Regions from separate parts of the Sphingomonas sp. Leaf38 genome, predicted to be linked through region 4. Evidence: predicted binding sites of a transcription regulator. Region 4 holds the regulator's gene; each other region holds the start of a gene.

Region 1 (3,209 bases), 850 kb from region 4:
GCGAGTCGCTCCAGACCGGCTGGATCATCGCCGCACTGTTCGCCATCACCGTCCCGATGTTCCTCGCCCGCGGGTGGCTCGCTTATGGCGACCGGATCGGCACGCGACTGACCGGCGTCCATGACGATATCGGCGCCTGGTTTGCCGCCGGCCAGATCGCCTTCATCATCTTCCGCGCCTTCTCGCTGCTGATCCTCCAGGCGGAGCGCGGCCAGAACGCGCTGCGCGACCAGATGGAGCGCGACTGGCTCACCGGCGCGCTCAACCGCGCCGGCCTAGACCGCGTCGCGCGCACGCTCGCCGACAGCGGACGCGTGTCGGTGATGATGATCGACGTCGATCGCTTCAAGATGCTCAACGACACGCAGGGTCACGCCGCGGGCGACGCCGCGTTGCGCATGCTCGCCGACATCGTCCGCGACGTCCTCGGTACGCACGGCCATCTCGCCCGCTGGGGCGGCGACGAGTTCGTCTGCCTGCTCCCCGGCATTCCCGTCGAGCAGGCCAGCGCACTCGGCACCCGCATGGCGACCGCGTTCGCGCAGACCATGACGCATCACGTCCCGATCGGCATCGCCCCCAGCATCAGCGTCGGCCTCATCGAGGACGCCGCCACCACGCCGCTCGCCACGCTCATCGCCCGCGCCGACCACGCGATGTACGCCGTCAAGAGCGACCGTCGCGCACCAAGGCTCCTCGCCAAGGTCGCCTGACAAGGCCGCGCGCCACCGCGGCCCAAACGATCCTCCCCCGCCAGGGGGAGGTGGCAGGCGCCAGCCTGACGGAGGGGGCGGTATGCGACGGCCTATGTTGCGCGTCCTCCCCCTCCGTCGCCTAACGGCGCCACCTCCCCCTGGCGGGGGAGGATTCAACTCCGGTCAGGCTTTCGGCGAGTCCGGCTTGGCGGGCTTGGTGAAGCCCGCGGCGAAGCGCTCGATACCCGCAGCGACCGAATCGATCACCTTGGACAATTCGGGCGGCAGCGCGGCGGCGTCGCTTTTCGGCGGGGTGGCGGTGCCGCCGGCGAAGGGCCCGGTCCCGGTCGCCGCAGACTCGCGCGACTCCGACGGCGACTCCGGCGGGGCGGACGACTCCGGCGTCGCCGCAGGCTTTGGCGGCTCGGGCGGACGTGGCGCGGCGCCACGCGCGTCCTTCGCGGTAATGGCGTTGGCCGCCATCATCAGCCCGGCCGCGATCACCTGTCGCCCCGCCGGCGTTCCCATCTGCCGTGTCAACGCTGCCGCAATCCCCGCGAACGGAGCAGCGCCACCATGCTTGTGCTTCCCATGCTTGTGCGAGTCATGCGTGTGCGCGCCGCCCGCGGCCTGCGCGGTCCGCTCGGCCTCGCGTTCGCGCCGCTTTCGCTCGTCCTTCTTCTTGCCCATGCCGGCCTCCAAAGCTGTATTGTATATCCAATACACCATGTAAGTATCGCGCTGACGCACGACAATGCCCCCTTTCGCCGGCCGCCGACGTTACCCATCTCAGCACCCGATCGAATGGCGCCGTGCAGGCGTCGCTGCGCGCGAACACGTCTTGCCGCACGCGAACAAATATGGAACAGACCGCCTTATGCTGACCAAGATTTCCGTACGCGGCGCGCGCGAGCACAACCTCAAGGACGTCGACATCGACATCCCCCGCGACACGCTGACGGTGATCACCGGGCTGTCGGGCTCGGGCAAGTCGAGCCTCGCGTTTGACACGATCTACGCCGAGGGCCAGCGCCGCTACGTCGAGAGCCTCAGCGCCTATGCCCGCCAGTTCCTCGAACTGATGCAGAAGCCCGATGTCGACCATATCGAAGGCCTCAGCCCCGCCATCTCGATCGAGCAGAAGACGACGTCGCGCAACCCGCGCTCGACCGTCGCGACCGTCACCGAGATCTACGATTACATGCGCCTGCTCTGGGCGCGCGTCGGCATCCCGTACTCCCCCGCGACCGGCGAGCCGATCGCCGCGCAGACCGTCAGCCAGATGGTCGACCGAGTCATGGCGCTCCCCGAGGGCACGCGGCTGTACCTGCTCGCCCCCGTCGTCCGCGGCCGCAAGGGCGAGTATCGCAAGGAACTCGCCGAGTGGCAGAAGGCGGGCTTCACGCGCGTCCGGATCGACGGCACGATCCACGACATCGACGAAGCCCCCGCGCTCGACAAGAAGTACAAGCACGACATCGAAGTCGTCGTCGACCGCCTCGTTGTCGGCGGCGAGATCGCCACGCGCCTGGCCGAGAGCTTCGAAACCGCGCTGAAGCTCGCCGAGGGCCTCGCCTATGTCGACCCCGCGGACCCGGTCGAGCCGCACACGCCGAAATCGGAAATCCTCGGCAGCAACGCCCCCGACGGCCGCATCGTCTTCAGCGAGAAGTTCGCCTGCCCGGTCAGCGGCTTCACCATCTCCGAGATCGAACCGCGTCTCTTCTCGTTCAACGCCCCCCAGGGCGCATGCCCGGCCTGCGACGGCCTCGGCGAGAAGCTGCTGTTCGACGAAGACCTCGTCGTTCCCAACCACATGCTCAGCATCAAGAAGGGTGCGGTCGTCCCCTGGGCGAAATCCAACCCCCCGTCGCCCTATTACATGCAGGTCCTCGGCAGCCTCGCGCGCGAGTACAAGTTCGACATCGAGACGCCCTGGTCCGACCTCCCCGAGGAGGTCCAGCGCGTCATCCTGCACGGCTCGAAGGGCAAGCCCGTCACGCTCACCTTCATCGACGGCAAGAAGAAATACGACGTCTCCAAGCCGTTCGAGGGCGTCATCGGCAACCTCAACCGCCGCCTGCTCCAGACCGAGAGCGCGTGGATGCGCGAGGAGCTTAACAAATACCAGTCCGCCGCCCCGTGCGAGGTCTGCGCCGGCGCGCGCCTCAAACCCGAAGCGCTCGCGGTCAAGATCGCGATGAAGGACATCAGCTACGCCACGCACCTCTCGGTCGTCGACGCGCTCGAGTTCTTCACCGACATGCCGCAGCACTTGGGCGACCAGCAGAACGCGATCGCCGAACGCATCCTGAAGGAAATCGTCGAACGCCTCGGCTTCCTCAACAATGTCGGGCTCGACTATCTCAACCTCGATCGCACGAGCGGAACGCTCAGCGGCGGCGAGAGCCAGCGCATCCGCCTCGCATCGCAGATCGGCAGCGGGCTGTCGGGCGTGCTCTACGTCCTCGACGAGCCCAGCATCGGTCTGCACCAGCGCGACAACGATATGCT
Region 2 (3,209 bases), on a different contig from region 4:
TTACCAGCGCGTCATCGCCGCCGACGCCGACACGGGCGGCAGCTGGGCGGCATGGCTGCAATATGGCGGCGCGCTCGATCAGGCCGGCCGCTGGCCCGAGGCCCGCGACGCGCTCGAAAAGGCCGTCGCGCGCGGCCCGGCGCAACCGCTTGCACTCAATTATCTCGGCTTCGCGCAGGTCGAGCATGGCGACGACATCCCCGCGGCGCTCAAGCTGCTCGAACGCGCCACCCGCCTTGATCCGACCAATGCCTCGATCACCGACTCGCTGGGCTGGGCCTATCATCTCTCCGGCAACACCGTGCGCGCGCTGCCGCTGCTCGAAACCGCCGCGCAGGCTGAGCCCACCAATGCCGAAATCGCGGATCACCTCGGCGACGCCTATTGGAGCGTCGGCCGACACTATGAAGCCCGCTACGCGTGGCGCGCCGCGCTGCTGACCGCCGAACCCAGCGATACCGCGCGCCTGACTGCGAAGATCACGAACGGCCTCCCGCCCAACGCGCGTCGCTGACTCGCTTGTCGCAACGGGAAGGGGCCAGCACCGGGCAGTGCCTGGCCCGAACCTGGCGAAGTGCGCCCCCCTTGCGTCGTCCTGACGAAAGTCAGGATCCAGAGCCGGGCACGGCATCGCTCGTTACGCTGGATCCCGACTTTCGTCAGGATGACGGGAGGCTGGCGTTGCCAGCGCCCCTCCGTCCGCTAAGCCCAACCCGAACCGCAAACCCCGAGACCCACGATGCCCGCCACCACCGAACCCGCGCCTGCGAAGATCAACCTGGCGCTCCACGTCCGCCGCCGCCGCGACGACGGCTATCACGAGCTCGAAACGCTGTTCGCCTTCGCCACCGACGGCGACATCGTCACCGTCGAACCGGCCGCCGCGAACAGCTTCATCATCACCGGCCCCTTCGCGGATGCGCTGCTCCCCGCCCCAAAACACAACACCACCCCGGCCTCCGCCGGGGTGGCGGCATGGGGTGGCAACCTCGTCACCGCCGCGGCCGACGCCTTCACCGCCGCGTTCGCCCCAGACACCCACCACGCGATAACGCTCGAAAAGCACCTCCCGATCGCCTCGGGCATCGGCGGCGGCTCGGCCGACGCCGCCGCGACGCTCCGCGCGCTCGCCCGCCTCCACTGCGTCGGGCCGACCGATCCCCGCCTCCACGCGATCGCCGCAACGCTCGGCGCGGACGTCCCCGCCTGCCTCGCCAACCGCACCACGCTCGGCACCGGCAAGGGCGACACCCTCGCAAACCTCGAGGGCCTGTCCGGAACGCCGCTCCTCCTCGTAAATCCCGGCGTCGCGGTCTCCACCGCCGCGGTCTTCAAGACGTGGGATGGCCAGGATCGCGGCCCGATCCCCGAAGGCGACCTTCTCACGCGCGCAACCGCCGGCCGCAACGATCTGGAGCCCCCCGCATTGGCCTTGGCCCCCGTCATCGCCGACGTCCGCATGCTGCTCGACGCGGCACACGAGGTCTTGCTGTCCAGAATGTCCGGATCCGGTGCCACCTGCTTCGCCCTTTTCGAGACAGCCGAAGCCAGAGACGCTGCCGCAACCGCCGCTTTAGCCCGCGGCTGGTGGACGCTCGCAACGACGCTCGCCTGAACGGCCTCCCACCGCGCGCCGTCATCCTGACGAAAGTCAGGACCCAGACCCAAAAACGAACACGCCGGCCACTCCCAAGCGTGCGCCTAAACGACCCGACCCATTCTTGACCAAACTCTGCCTTTTTCGCGGAAACCCGATGTTCCACACTTGTTCCAAGAGAACAAAGAGAATACATGGCGTTTGACGCGTTGAATGGCACGCGCGCTTGCTTTAGCGATGGGAGCATATTCGATGGCCGCTAATTTGAAAGTGATCGACACCGGCATGGCAACCGCAACCAACGACCGCCAGAAGGCGCTCGACGCCGCGCTCGCGCAGATCGACCGCGCGTTCGGCAAGGGCTCGGCGATGCGCCTTGGCTCCAAGGAAACGATGCAGGTCGAGGTCATCTCGACCGGCTCGCTCGGGCTCGACATCGCGCTCGGCGTCGGCGGCCTGCCGCGCGGCCGCGTGATCGAGATCTACGGGCCTGAAAGCTCGGGCAAGACCACGCTCGCGCTCCACGTGATCGCCGAGGCGCAGAAGAATGGCGGCACCGCCGCATTCGTCGATGCCGAGCATGCGCTCGACCCGGTCTATGCCAAGAAGCTCGGCGTCAACATCGACGAACTGATCGTGTCGCAGCCCGACACCGGCGAGCAGGCGCTCGAGATCGTCGACACGCTGGTGCGCTCGAACGCGATCGACGTGCTCGTGGTCGACTCGGTCGCCGCCCTCGTCCCGCGCGCGGAAATCGAGGGCGAGATGGGCGACAGCCATGTCGGCCTCCAGGCGCGCCTGATGTCGCAGTCGCTGCGCAAGCTCACCGGCTCGATCAGCCGTTCGCGCTGCATGGTGATCTTCATCAACCAGCTCCGCATGAAGATTGGCGTCATGTACGGTAACCCGGAGACGACGACGGGCGGCAACGCACTGAAATTCTACGCCTCGGTTCGCCTCGACATCCGCCGCATCGGCGCGGTCAAGGCCGGTGAAGAGGTGACGGGCAACCAGACGCGCGTGAAGGTCGTCAAGAACAAGGTCGCGCCGCCGTTCAAGCAGGTCGAATTCGACATCATGTACGGGCAGGGCGTCTCCAAGCTCGGCGAGATCCTCGATCTCGGCGTGAAGGCCGGGCTCGTCGAGAAGTCGGGCGCTTGGTTCAGCTACGACAGCGTCCGGCTCGGCCAGGGTCGCGAGAATTCGAAGACCTTCCTAAAGGACAACCCCGAAACCGCCGACCGCCTCGAAAAGCAGATCCGCGCGCGCACCGACAAGGTCGCCGAGGAAATGATGGTAGGCCCCGGCGCCGAAGACGACGCATAACCCGAACGCTCTCCCGTCAAGCGGGAGAGCCGGACTGCTTGACCCTCTCCCCTCGGGGGAGAGGGAGGGGCCCATTGCCCTTGCAATGGGAGGGCGAGGGCACGCGAGGAAACGCGTCGCCCCCAAGCCCACACCACCCCGGCGAACGCCGGGGCCAGTTGGGAAGGCCGCTCATGTCGAGTGCCACGACGACGCAAGCCCGCATCACCCCGGCGAAGGCCGGGGCCCAATTGGGATGGCTTTCCAATTCAGGTGCTACGACGCTCGCGCCCCGATGATCTCCCGC
Region 3 (3,209 bases), on a different contig from region 4:
GATGTGCTTGAACATGCGGAGATTCCACGACTTCGCCATCGCGCCCTCGAACGGGATGCCGCGCGCCTGGAGGAAGCTGTGGAAGCCCATCACGCCGAGGCCGACCGAGCGCTCGCGGCCCGCCGAATAGGCGGCGCGTTCCATGCCGGGCTCGTGGCGGTCGATATAGTCCTGCAGCACGTTGTCGAGGAAGCGCATGACGTCCTCGATCAGGCCCTTCTCGTCCTTCCACTGATCCCACGTCTCGAGGTTCAGCGACGACAGGCAGCAGACGGCCGTGCGCTCGTTGCCAAGGTGATCCTTGCCGGTCGGCAGCGTGATTTCCGAGCACAGGTTCGAGGTCGAGACCTTCAGGCCGAGCTCGCGGTGATGCTTCGGCATCGCCTTGTTCACGTGGTCGGCGAAGACGATGTACGGCTCGCCGGTCTGGAGACGCGTCTCGACGAGCTTCTGGAACAGCGAGCGCGCGTCGACGGTGGCGCGGATCGCCTGGTCCTTGGGCGAGCGGAGATGCCATTCCTCGCCGTTGCGGACGGCTTCCATGAAGTCGTCGGTGATCAGCACGCCGTGGTGCAGGTTCAGCGCCTTGCGGTTGAAATCGCCCGAGGGTTTGCGGATCTCGAGGAATTCCTCGATCTCGGGGTGCGAGACGTCGAGATACACCGCAGCCGACCCGCGGCGCAGCGAGCCCTGCGAGATGGCGAGCGTCAGCGAATCCATGACGCGGACGAACGGGATGATACCGCTGGTCTTGCCGTTGAGGCCGACCGGCTCGCCGATGCCGCGGACGTTGCCCCAATAGGTGCCGATGCCGCCGCCGCGCGAGGCGAGCCAGACATTCTCGTTCCAGGTGTCGACGATGCCGCCGAGGCTGTCGGGGACCGAGTTGAGGTAGCACGAGATCGGCAGGCCGCGGCCGGTGCCGCCGTTCGAGAGAACGGGGGTGGCGGGCATGAACCAGAGCTTCGAGATCGCGTCGTACAGGCGCTGCGCGTGGCCGGCGTCATCGGCATAGGCCGACGCGACGCGGACGAACAGGTCCTGGTAGCTCTCGCCCGGGAGCAGATAGCGGTCCTTGAGCGTGTCCTTGCCGAATTCGGTCAGCAGCGCGTCGCGGCTGTGATCGACCTCGACCGGGTAGATCTGCGCGCGCACGGAGTGGCTGTCCTGCGCCTGGCGCGGTGCCTTGGGGGCCTCTGCTTCGATGGCGGGGGCTGTTTGGTCGATCGTGTCTGTGGTCATGTCGCTATCCCGGCTGCTGTCTCTGAAATCCATCGAAACCGCTCCTAGTGTTCTGTATTCGTTCGAATCGGCGTCATGTTGCCATGCTACCATCGGACGGCCCCGAACGGGAGAACAAAAAGTGACCATCGCGGCGGTGGAAGGCGCGCTTACGGTCATATCGCATAGGACTATGCGAGGGTTGTTCTACCAGCGATTGGGTCCGCCCCCGAACGCAACCCCAAGAGATTGTGCCAAACCGCGCAGAGACGCAAGGGGGTGCGGGGGGTGTCCGGGGCTCGGTTCGTCGTGTTCGTCGCGGGGTTGAGCAGCGGCGAGATTCGCGACGCGTGGACTTCCGCGGGGTTCGCGATGTGCAAGGGGACGAAGCGGGAACGAAAAATTATTTACGCGGGGAAGATGGCAAATGTTGCTTTGGTTTGGGCGAGGGGGCGGTGCCCGGTATAGCGGCGCGATGCCGTTTCTCGTTCCCCCACGGAAGCGGTGGCCCAGGGGGCACGCGCGCCGCCCTGCTTGAGTCCTGGGCTCCCGCTTGCGCGGGGGAACGGGATGGGAGGATCATGTCCACGCCACGTTCAATCCACCACCGCCATCCCTACTGCACCTCCCCGGCGGAGGCCGGGGTCGTGGTGATCCTGGGGAGGTGGTGATCCTGGGGTGGTGGCAATCGGCGCTGTCTCATCCTTCGGTGATTGTGCGGATTTGCATCGCCAGCGCTTCCATCGAGAACGGCTTGGTGATCATCGACATGCCCGGCTCGAGGAAGCCCGACGCGAGCGCTGCATTCTCGGCATAGCCGGTCATGAACAGCACGCGGAGTCCGGGACGCAACACCCGGCCTGCGTCGGCAACCTGACGGCCGTTGAGCCCGGGCAGGCCGATATCGGTAACGAGGAGGTCGACGCGTTCCATCGTGCGCAACCGCTCGAGCCCTGCGGGCCCGTCATGCGCCTCTACCGCCTGATAACCGAGCTCTGCCAGCACGTCGACGATCAGCGACCGGACGACCCCGTCATCCTCGACGACGAGCACGATCTCGCCCGCGTTGGTACCTTGGTCCTGGGTCAGGCTCGGGAGCGCCTCGCCCTGCTCCGCCACGCCATGATGGCGGGGAAGATAGACCTTGATCGTCGTCCCATGGTCGAGCTCGCTATAGATTTTTGCATAGCCCTCCGACTGGCGTGCAAAACCGTAGATCATCGACAGCCCGAGCCCGGTGCCCTGGCCGATCGGCTTGGTGGTGAAGAATGGCTCGAACGCCTTGGCGATCGTGTCGGCGGACATGCCCGTGCCGGTGTCGGACACGCAGATGCAGACATAATGGCCGGGCCGGACGTCGCGCCCGCTGGCGGCAAAGTGATCGTCGAGATGCGCGTTGCAGGTTTCAATCGTGAGTTTGCCGCCGTCGGGCATCGCGTCGCGCGCGTTGATGACCAGATTGAGCAGCGAGTTCTCGAGCTGGTGCGGATCGCAGAGCGTGGTCCATAGCCCCGGAGCGAGCACCATCTCGAAATCGATCTGCTCGCCGGTCGTGCGGCGGAGCAGGTCTTCGAGCGAGGCGACCAACGCGTTGACCTGCACCGGGCGCGGATCGAGCGGTTGGCGGCGTGAGAAGGCGAGCAGCCGGTGGGTCAGCGATGCCGCGCGGTTGGCTGCGGTGGTCGCACCCTGGATGAAGCGATCGAGTTCGGTGATCCGTCCTTGCGCGACGCGGCGCTGGACGATCTCAAGGCTGCCGGTGATGCCTTGCAACAGGTTGTTGAAATCATGCGCGATGCCGCCGGTGAGCTGGCCGACCGCCTCCATCTTCTGCGCCTGGCGCAACGCTTCCTGAGCCTCGATCAATTCCTGCGTGCGATCGCGGACGCGCTGTTCGAGATCGGCATTGAGCGCCTGCAGGTCGCGTTCGAGCCGCTTGCGATCGGTGACGTCGGCGCCTTCGACGAAGATCCCGACGACCGCGCCAC
Region 4 (3,209 bases):
TTGCTAGTCGAAGTCGCGCTGATGCCGATCGCGGTGTATCATTTCCACAAGGCCGGGGTGTACGGCGCGTTTGCCAACATCGTCGCGATCCCGCTGACGACGTTCGTCGTGATGCCGCTGGAGGCGTTGGCGTTGCTGCTCGATGCAGTTGGCGTTGGTGCGCCGATCTGGTGGTTGGTGCAGCGCTCGCTCGATGCGCTACTGTGGTTAGCGCATATCGTTGCCAGCGCGCCCGGCGCGGTGCGGTCCTTGCCCGGGATGTCGACGGCCGCGTTTGCGCTGATGATCGTCGGCGGCATCTGGATCGCGCTGTGGCGGACGCGGTGGCGACGGCTCGGGCTGATTCCGCTGGCTGCCGGTGCGATCTGGGCGCTCACGACTCCGCTACCGGACGTTCTCGTCACGGGCGACGGGCGCCATGTCGCGGTTCGGACGGCGGCGGGGCTGGCAATGCTACGCGACCGGGCGGGGGACTATACGCGCGACATGTTGGCCGAGAATGGCGGGGTGGATGGCGAACCGCTCCTGCTCGCGGATCAGCCCGATGCGCGGTGCAGCCGCGATCTGTGCGTCACCGATATCGTTGCACGGCGACGGACATGGAGGATCTTGGCGACACGCAGCGCCTTCATGGTACCAATCGCAGCGTTCATCGCCGCGTGCCACACCGCCGACATCGTCGTCAGCGAACGCGGTCTGCCGAAACGCTGCGTGCCGCGGTGGTTGAAACTGGATCGCCGCGTCCTTCGGCGGACGGGCGGTGTTGCGCTAACCTTGCGGACGGGGACGGTCGTGACGATCCTGAACGCCGGCGACCGCCACCCTTGGCGCGATCCACCTGTGCTTGCCCGCACCGTGCATTCGTTCGGATCGCGCCAAATCCGATCGCACAACGCTCGGTGGGTGTCTCGCGCTCACCGCGCTCGCTTTTATCAGGATGACCACGCAAAGGCGCAGCGCTAAGGGGTGCGGCCGAGGCGATCGTACCGAGACGTCAACGCCGATGTCTCGATCGCCCGTGACGTCAGGTCGACACAGATCGCTCGGCACCATCTTCGCGCCTTTGCGCCTTCGCGCAAGCCGATTTCCGGATGCCCCGCGGACCGGCTCTGCGTCGCGATGACGCAGGGCCGGTACGAATATTCAATCGTAGCGGCGCAGGATGCCGGAGAGCTTACCCTGCACGCGGACCTGCGCGGGCGCGTAGCGTTGCGGGTCGTACGCGCGGTTTGCGGGGTCGAGGCGAACCATGGCGCCCTCGCGCCGAAAATATTTGAGCGTGGCTTCGCTGTCCTCGATCAGCGCGACGACGATCTCGCCGTCCCGCGCGGTCTCGGTGCGGCGGATCAGCGCGTAGTCGCCGTCCAGGATGCCCGCTTCGACCATCGAATCACCCGAGACTTCGAGTGCGTAATGTTCGCCGGTGCCGAGCAGCGCGGCAGGGACGGCGAGCATCGTGCTACCCTCGAACGCCTCGATCGGAACGCCCGCGGCAATCCGGCCGTGAAGTGGGATCTCGACGACGTCGTTCGCGGGCTGCGGTACGGCGACGGGCGCGGACTTCACGGTCGATGCCTTTGACGGCGCCTTTTTTTCCGCGCGCTCGGGCATGCGCAGCACTTCGAGTGCGCGTGCGCGGTTCGGCAGGCGGCGGATGAAGTTGCGCTCCTCGAGCGCGCTGATCAGACGATGGACGCCCGACTTCGATTTCAGATCGAGTGCGTCCTTCATCTCCTCGAACGACGGCGAGACGCCGGTTTCGTTGAGGCGATCGTTGATGAAGCAGACGAGTTCGTGCTGCTTGCGCGTGAGCATGGCGGTTCTCCGTCCGGAACAGACTGGGAACTTCTATGGAACATCCTTAACGCCGTCAAGCGCTCGTATCACGCAATTACGAGGATTTCCGCCGATTCGCCCTGGCGCGCCGCCGGGGCGCTGCCGGGGCGGACGATCAGGCAGGTCGAGCGCGCGAGCATGAGCAGCATCGAGCTGTCCTGGATCGTCGAGGCATAGGCCTTGCCGTCGCGGAGTTCGGCGCGGAGATAGTCGGTGCGCGCGTTGTTGGCGGGAAGGTCCTCGCCGAGCAGTGCGTGCGTCGACTGGGGAAGTGGATCGCGCGCGCCGGCCATGTGCGCGACGACGGGCTTTACGAACAGAGTGGCAGTGACGAACGCGGAGACCGGGTTGCCGGGCAGGCCCAGCATCATCATGTCACCGATCCGCCCGGCCATCATCGGCTTGCCGGGGCGCAGCGCGATCCGCCAGAAATCGATTGTCCCGCCGGCGGCTTCGATCGCCGGGCGGACAAGGTCGTGATCGCCGACCGACGCGCCGCCCGTGGTCACGAGCAGGTCGGCCTGAACGCTCGCGAAGGCGTCGCGCAGGACGTCGAGATTGTCGGGTAGGATGCCGAGGTCGATGACGTCGACGGGCATGTCGGCGAGCATCGCGGCGAGCATGATGCCGTTCGATTCGGGGAGCGCGACGCCGTCGGTGGTCGAGCCGGGGGGGACGAGTTCGTCGCCCGTGGCGGCGACGGCGACGCGGACGCGGCGATTGACGGTGAGGCTGCCATGCCCGCCGGTTGCGGTGACCGCGATGCGCGCGGGACTGAGGCGTTCGCCGGCGGCGATCAGCCGGGTGCCGGTCGAGAAGTCGAGGCCCTTGCGGCGCGTGTTGCGGCCCAGCGTCGGTGGGCCTTCGCCGGCGAGGATCAGCGTGGCGCCGTCTCGCTCGGCTTCTTCCTGGACCATGACGGTGTCGGCGCCCTCGGGCATGGCGGCGCCGGTGAAGATGCGGGTGGCCTCGCCCGGCGCGACCGCGCCCGTGAAGGGGCGGCCGGCGGCGCTTTCGCCGATGACGGTCCAGGGGCCGGGGAGGTCGGCGAAGCGGATCGCGTAGCCGTCCATGGCGGAGAGGTCGGCGGCGGGTTGAGTGCGGCGGGCGAGGATGTCCTCGGCGGCCCAGCGGCCGGCGGCGTTGCGCAAGGGGACGGTCTCATGACCGACGCGGGGGGCCATGGCGAAGAGGCGGGTCTGGGCTTCGGCGACGGGGACTAGGGTCATGCGTAAGTCTCTGTTTTCGGGCGGTTCAGAAAAGTGAAGTTCAGGAAGTGCAGACGCTGGGCGGTGTTTGGCGGGTCGTCGTTTGGCGGGGTGTCGTAAGGGGAAGCGCGGGGGTGCCCCGGTATGTTCCGTGCTGTGCCATCT

Evidence for each region. Region 4 encodes LexA, which represses DNA repair genes until DNA is damaged. Its sites were predicted from a motif close to GTTCCNCNCTTGTTCT; they were not measured.
Region 1: uvrA (excinuclease ABC subunit UvrA) is a predicted target of LexA. The motif match lies at 1,547-1,562, and genes of this name have one in related genera.
Region 2: recA (recombinase RecA) is a predicted target of LexA. The motif match lies at 1,757-1,772, and genes of this name have one in related genera.
Region 3: ASE88_RS16825 (ribonucleoside-diphosphate reductase subunit alpha) is a predicted target of LexA. The motif match lies at 1,354-1,369, and genes of this name have one in related genera.

What each region holds. Positions count from the first base shown of each region.
Region 1 is NZ_LMLD01000011.1:754,246-757,454, forward strand. Features, by position in the region: gene ASE88_RS10845 (GGDEF domain-containing protein) at 1-713, shown strand, start outside; gene ASE88_RS10850 (hypothetical protein) at 879-1,424, opposite strand; gene uvrA (excinuclease ABC subunit UvrA) at 1,573-3,209, shown strand, end outside.
Region 2 is NZ_LMLD01000010.1:130,462-133,670, reverse strand. Features, by position in the region: gene ASE88_RS06195 (tetratricopeptide repeat protein) at 1-514, shown strand, start outside; gene ASE88_RS06190 (4-(cytidine 5'-diphospho)-2-C-methyl-D-erythritol kinase) at 740-1,615, shown strand; gene recA (recombinase RecA) at 1,850-2,923, shown strand.
Region 3 is NZ_LMLD01000012.1:276,440-279,648, reverse strand. Features, by position in the region: gene ASE88_RS16825 (ribonucleoside-diphosphate reductase subunit alpha) at 1-1,275, opposite strand, end outside; gene ASE88_RS16815 (PAS domain-containing sensor histidine kinase) at 1,921-3,209, opposite strand, start outside.
Region 4 is NZ_LMLD01000011.1:1,601,937-1,605,145, forward strand. Features, by position in the region: gene ASE88_RS14815 (ComEC/Rec2 family competence protein) at 1-963, shown strand, start outside; gene lexA (transcriptional repressor LexA) at 1,144-1,815, opposite strand; gene ASE88_RS14825 (molybdopterin molybdotransferase MoeA) at 1,884-3,065, opposite strand.